Regions from separate parts of the Blautia stercoris genome, predicted to be linked through region 1. Evidence: riboswitches for the same ligand, from Rfam matches in the RefSeq annotation. Region 1 holds a riboswitch; the other holds the start of a gene.
The links. Region 1 has a riboswitch for FMN ahead of ribD (bifunctional diaminohydroxyphosphoribosylaminopyrimidine deaminase/5-amino-6-(5-phosphoribosylamino)uracil reductase RibD). Riboswitches for the same ligand answer to the same signal wherever they lie in the genome.
Positions count from the first base shown of each region.

Region 1 (3,424 bases):
ACTGCTTCGCCTTACGGTTTCTGCCATAACATCAGCTGTAAAAAAACCATTTCCAAGAGTAGTCACAGTCAGACAGATTCCATTGACGGCAATGCTGTCTCCGATTTTTGTGCCTTCCAACACTTTTTTTGCCTGTATTTTTATACTTCCGGATGAGCCGGAAATGCTTAATTTTTGTATGATACCTGTTTCTTCTACAATTCCTGTAAACACTTCGGTACCTCCTTCCGGTAAGTAAGCTGTACGTCTTCTCCAATTTTTCTGATGTCCTGCAGATAAAATTCTTTTGCGTCTTTTACCTCACAGATTCCACATCCTTCTACAGGGGAAGGTGCACCTTTTCCACCAAAAATCTTTGGTGCAAGAAATACATGAACTTCATTAACCAGATTTTCTCTCAGCATGCTTTCATTTAATGTACCGCCACCCTCAAGCAAAATACTGTCAATCTTTTGTTCTCCCAGCATCTCTATTAATTTTTTCAAATCGACTTTTCCTTCTTTTGGAACTTCCAGCACCTGTACTCCAAGTGTTTCCAAAGCTGTTTTTTTCTCCTGTTCGGCATAGGCACAGGCTATGATTGCCGGATACTCTTTTGCGCTTTGACAAATCTTACTTTCTAAAGGGATCTGAAGTCTGCTGTCACAGATAATTCGTATCGGACTTTTCTTTCCTTCGATTCTTGTATTTAACATCGGGTCATCTTTTAAAACGGTTCCGATTCCTGCCATAATTGCAGTGTATTGATGCCTCATTTCATGTACGATTTTTCTCGATTGTTCGGAAGTAATCCATTTTGATTTTCCGGTTTTTGTTGCGATTTTTCCGTCCATCGTCATTGCATATTTCATCACAATATAAGGTCTTTTCGTCTGAATAAAATGAAAGAATACCGAATTTAATGCATCACATTCTTCTCTCATAAAATCCTCTTCTACCTCAATTCCCTGCGCTCTTAAAAACCGGGTTCCTTTTCCCGCAACCAAAGGATTCGGGTCTCTTGAACCAATTACTACTTTCTTGATTCCAGCTTCTACAATCGCTTCGGTACAAGGCGGTTGTTTTCCATAATGACAGCATGGTTCAAGCGTTACATATATCGTTGCACCTTCTGCTGATTCTTTTAAATGTTTAATTGCATTGCGCTCTGCATGCAGTTCTCCGTATTTTTCATGATATCCTTCCCCAATGATACGTCCATCTTTCACAATAACCGCGCCCACCAGCGGGTTGGGACTTGTCCATCCAACTCCTTGCTTTGCCAGTTCAATGGCTCTTAGCATATATTCTTTTTTCTGCATTTTCTTTCTCCTAATCGAAAAAAATCCCTGCAAATAAAAAGTTTATCTACAGGGATTTCTCATATTTCTAACTATATATGAAACAAAAAGGCTCTGAAACGGAAATCCATTTCAGAGCCTGATATTCATGATTTTGATTTTTTAATCAGTCATTCATTTCTCTTCTTCCATCCAGACTTTACTGTCGGTATCGGAATTTCACCGAATCATGCCTTTCAAATTTATTTTCCAGGCTCGCAGACTATCACTGCCGGTAAGGAATTTCACCCTGCCCTGAAGATTTTTCTTATTTACTTGATTAAAATTATAGTACAACAATTTAAATTTGTAAAGTGCAAATTTTAAATTTCTTCCAGCACAATTTCAAAAGAGACATCATCTCCAACCGCTCTTTGAAGTAAAACTCCTCCACTCATCAAAGCAACACCTGTGTACACCTCTTCTGTTCCGGCAATCTTATAATTTTTCTTAGCTTCTAAGCCCATCAGACGCAGAGTCTTTCTTAATACATTTGGTTTCGCACGGAACAATACACCCTGAACCAATATGGTTTTCTTATCTTCTGATATCCAGGACCATGCTGACATCCCATCCTCAAATGGATTTGCCAGACGATAATAATCACCGTTATAAATCAAACTTTGATATTCTTTATAATGGGTAACCTGTTTTGCAACAACTGCTTTTTCTTCTTCTGAAAGCTGATTTAAGTCTAATTCATATCCAAAGCTTCCTGCCATTGCAACCACACCTCTGGTTTCAATTGAGGTAATTCGTCCTGTCTGATGGTTTGGCACTGCGGAAACATGAGAACCTACTGTTGAAGTTGGATAGAAGAAACTTGTACCATACTGGATAAAGGTTCTTTCGTGTGCGTCGGTATCATCACTGCACCAAATCTGTGGGCAGTAGTACATCATTCCGGCATCAAATCTTCCGCCTCCGCCACTGCATCCTTCGAACAATACATCCGGAAATTCTGATGTCAGTTTTTCAAGCAATTCATACAGTCCCAGCACATATCTGTGTGGCATTTCCATCTGGCGTCCTCTGGAAAGTGTAGCTGTATACCAGTCACTGATACTGCGGTTCATATCCCATTTCACATATTCAATATGATTTTCTCTTAAAATCGCACTCATTACACCATAAAGATAATCCACCACTTCTGGATTTGACATGTCTAATACTAACTGATAACGGCTTCTCATCGGCTTTCTTCCCGGAATCTGAATCGCCCAGTCTGGATGATTACGGTACAAATCACTGTCCTCGGATACCATTTCCGGTTCAAACCAAAGTCCGAATTTCATACCCATTGCATTGATTTTCTCAACCAGGGCTTTTAATCCGCCATTTAATTTCTTTTCATTGACAAACCAGTCTCCAAGTCCGGAACAATCATCATCTCTCTTTCCAAACCAACCATCATCAAGTACCATCATATCAATTCCAAGCTTAGAAGCCTGTCTTGCAATATTTAAAATCTTTTCTTCGTTAAAGTCAAAGTAAGTTGCCTCCCAGTTATTAATCAAAACCGGACGACTGCTTAACTGGTATGTTCCACGGCAGACATGATTTCGGATGATGTGATGGAAATTCTGAGACAATTTTGCAAATCCTGTTGTAGAACAAGATAAAATCACTTCCGGTGTGTAGAACGCTTCTCCGGCTTCTAAGGTCCATTCAAATGTGTCTGGGTGGATTCCCATAACCAAACGAACCTGTTCTAACTGGTCTTTTTCTACCTGTGCCTGAAATCCTCCGCTATACATCAATGCAGCTCCGATGCAGTGACCATTTGTCTCTGTACAATCTTTTTCACAAAGCAGAACAGCCGGATTTTGATGATGACTGGAAGTTCCCCTGCTGCTGCTGCTCTCTGAAATTCCGTGCAAAACAGGAACTCGTTCTGCTTGTCTTTCCATAGTATGTCTGCCATAAAAATGCATCCATTCCCAGTCTCCATACGGAATATCCAGACACATACTATGCACTTTATTAATTACAATCGGTGTTTTCCCTGAATTTTTTACCACCACACTTCTTGTAATCACGTCTTCTTTTTCAAACACACCATACTTCAAAATCACCTCTGCTTCCGTTGCAGTATCTTTCAAAGT
Region 1 is NZ_BAAHYF010000002.1:760,220-763,643, reverse strand. Features, by position in the region: gene ACYQ2D_RS13280 (riboflavin synthase) at 1-213, opposite strand, end outside; gene ribD (bifunctional diaminohydroxyphosphoribosylaminopyrimidine deaminase/5-amino-6-(5-phosphoribosylamino)uracil reductase RibD) at 195-1,301, opposite strand; FMN riboswitch at 1,457-1,586, opposite strand; gene ACYQ2D_RS13270 (alpha-galactosidase) at 1,643-3,424, opposite strand, start outside.

Region 2 (3,424 bases), on a different contig from region 1:
TGCCTCATGCTGAAACGGTAAGAATCATGGAAATTATGGATGGTTTGAGAAAAAGCTGGGGATACGAAATTCCGGAAGTGTACTAGACTCAAATAAGTATGTTATAAAGTGATAAAACAAATGTCCATACAGACAGCAAAACAAAATCCCCGATGTTGACGCATCGGGGATTTTTACGTTCTAATTATAAAATTATAAAAGAAACAACCAGATGTGCTTTTAATTTAAAATTTTTAAAAATACCTAATAAAACATATTTACATAGTATGAAATAGGTGTTATAATGTGAACCATAGTAGAAAACAAATATAAAGTTGATAAGATAAGTATGAAATAGAGATGAAACAAGCGAGAGGGTGAAAACAATGAAAGAGATATTATGCTTTGGAGATTCCAATACCTATGGATTAATTCCGAAAACAAATGGAAGATATGACAGAGAAGTAAGATGGACGGGTCTGCTTCAGGATGCATTAAAAAACGATGGATTTCACGTATTAGAAGAAGGATTGTGTGGAAGAACCACAGTATTTGAAGATGAATTCCGCCAGAACAGAAAAGGCAGTGACATGCTTCCGGTATTATTAGAATCCCATAATCCAATTGATATTGTGGTACTGATGCTTGGGACAAACGATTGTAAATCTTATTATCATGCATCTGCTGAAGTAATCGGAATGGGAATTGAGAAATTAATCGAGCAGATTTGGAATTATTCACAGTCCGTGAAAATCCTGCTGGTATCTCCGATTTTACTTGGTCAGGAAGTGTGGAAAACCGAGTTTGACCCTGAATTTGATACCGATTCCATTGAGACTTCAAAACGGTTAAAAGCAGTGTATGAGAGAATTGCCAAAAAACAGAAGATAGAATTTCTTGCGGCTTCAGATTATGCAAAGCCAAGTAAAGAAGACCAGGAGCATATGTCTGTAGAAGGTCATCGAAGATTGGCAGAAGCAGTGATTGAAAAAATAAAAAATTCCGCACTCAGCGCATAAATCCGGTAAGATGGATGTAAAAGTAAATGAAATAAAAAAAGGACGCTAAGATAATTTCTTAGCGCCCTTGCTTATGGTGACATTATAGTAACGGATTTAGAAAATGTCAAGAAAGATTTAAAGATTTAAAAAGTTTGATTCTGTCAGTCGCCTTTTAAGACTACACGAATTCTCTTATAGATTAGAAATACAATCAAAGAAGTCAGTGTGTATTTAAATAAGTTAAATGGGAAAATAATCAAGGCTGCAAATGTCAGAAGATTATGAACAGAACCATGAACGGCACTTCCCATTTGAATAAATGCATCAACCGGCATTCCGAATGCTTTTCCGTAAGCCGGAAGCAGAATAAATGCATTGATAAAGCAGGCTACAACAGAGGTTAAAAGTGTTCCGGCAATCATTCCGAGAACAGCATGTTTTCTATTTTTCATAGAACGATAAATGAAACCGGCCGGAACAACGAAAGCACATCCAAAGATAAAGTTGGCAACATCACCGACACCGGCTGTCATTGTACCCTTTGTTACCAGATGAACTAAGATTTTCACAAGTTCCACCCAGACACCTGCAAGCGGTCCCATTGCAAAAGAACCAACTAATACCGGAACTTCAGAAAAATCCAGCTGATAAAAACTTGGTGCTAAAAAAGGAATCGGAAATTCCAGATTCATCAAAATTCCTGCGATTGCACCAAGCATCGCAATCTGTGTAATTGTTCTTGTACGACTTCTTGTCGATACATTTCTTCTTAATACCTGTTCACTCATTTTTCGTTTCTCCTTTAAAACTTATGATTTTATTAAGAGAATTCTTTGAAAATTTCTTAGTCTATAGCATATATAACAAGTTTCCATAAACTAAAAAGCCCTTGGAATTTCTTCCAGGGGCTTGAGCACGTATTTAAAAATTTGCGCGTTCTTCTCTCATCCAGACTATACTGTCGGTTTCGGAATTTCACCGAATCAGCCGCTTGCGCGGGTCGCGGACTATACCGCCGGTAGGGAATCTCACCCTGCCCCGAAGAATTCTCTTTTTCTTTGTCCTCATTATACTATATATGTATTCTGGTTTCAATAGTGAATCTGTTTTTCACAGTTCGCTTGAATTTACCTTTGTTTCCGAGTATAATGAAAATAATTATAGGATGTTTTCTATTTCTATAAGTGAGAATTGAGGAGGAACTTATTATGATTAAGTGGAACAATTTAAACACTCTTTCTTCATTTGAGAATCTTTCAAAAGTAGAACGTGTAAAACTCGCAGAGGTAATGTCAGGAGAAAACGGTGCAGACCGTGTGAAAAAATACACAATTCCTATGGCAGCCGGTCTTTCTTACAATTATGCAGCAAAACAGGTAGATGATGATGTATTAGAAGCATTAACCAAGTTAGCGGAAGAAGCACAGCTTGCAGAAAAATTTGAAGCCCTCTACAATGGAGAAGTCATCAACACAGGAGAAAAACGTCTGGTTCTTCATCACATGACACGTGGTCAGTTAGGTGAAGCAGTAGAAGCAGATGGTGTGGATAAACGTACTTTCTATACAGAACAGCAGAAGAAAATTGCAGATTTTGCAAATAAAGTACATGCCGGTGAAATCACAAATGCAGCAGGCGAGAAATTTACAACAGTAGTTCAGATTGGTATCGGTGGAAGTGACCTTGGTCCTCGTGCAATGTATCTGGCACTGGAAAACTGGGCTAAGAAAAACAATACATTTAAGATGGAAGCAAAATTCATCAGTAATGTAGACCCGGATGATGCAGCAGCAGTTTTGAATTCTATTGATGTTGCACATTCTATTTTTGTACTGGTTTCCAAATCCGGAACAACTCTGGAAACACTGACAAATGAATCTTTTGTAAAAGATGCTCTGAAAAATGCAGGCTTAGACGCATCCAAACACATGATTGCAGTTACAAGTGAAACTTCTCCGCTTGCTAAGAGTGATGATTATCTTGCAGCATTTTTCATGGATGACTACATTGGCGGTCGTTTCTCCTCTACATCAGCAGTAGGTGGTGCAGTTTTATCTCTGGCATTTGGCCCGGAAGTATTTGCACAGTTCTTACAGGGTGCAGCAGAAGAAGATAAACTTGCAATGAATAAAAGCGTCTTAGAGAACCCGGAAATGCTTGATGCATTAATTGGTGTCTACGAACGTAACGTATTAGGATATCCGAGTACAGCCGTTCTGCCATACTCTCAGGCACTGAGCCGTTTCCCTGCACATCTTCAGCAGTTAGATATGGAATCCAACGGTAAATCTGTAAACCGTTTTGGTGAAGCAGTAGATTATCCAACCGGTCCGGTTATCTTTGGTGAACCAGGAACAAACGGACAGCATTCTTTCTACCAGTTACTGCATCAGGGAACAGATATTGTACCGCTTCAGTTTGTTGGTTTTAAAAACAGTCAGATT
Region 2 is NZ_BAAHYF010000001.1:1,768,916-1,772,339, reverse strand. Features, by position in the region: gene ACYQ2D_RS08560 (Gfo/Idh/MocA family protein) at 1-86, shown strand, start outside; gene ACYQ2D_RS08555 (GDSL-type esterase/lipase family protein) at 366-998, shown strand; gene ACYQ2D_RS08550 (ECF transporter S component) at 1,142-1,768, opposite strand; FMN riboswitch at 1,913-2,030, opposite strand; gene ACYQ2D_RS08545 (glucose-6-phosphate isomerase) at 2,189-3,424, shown strand, end outside.
Region 2: it holds a riboswitch for FMN, as region 1 does, so the genes downstream of both, ACYQ2D_RS08550 (ECF transporter S component) here and ribD (bifunctional diaminohydroxyphosphoribosylaminopyrimidine deaminase/5-amino-6-(5-phosphoribosylamino)uracil reductase RibD) in region 1, are expected to answer to the same signal.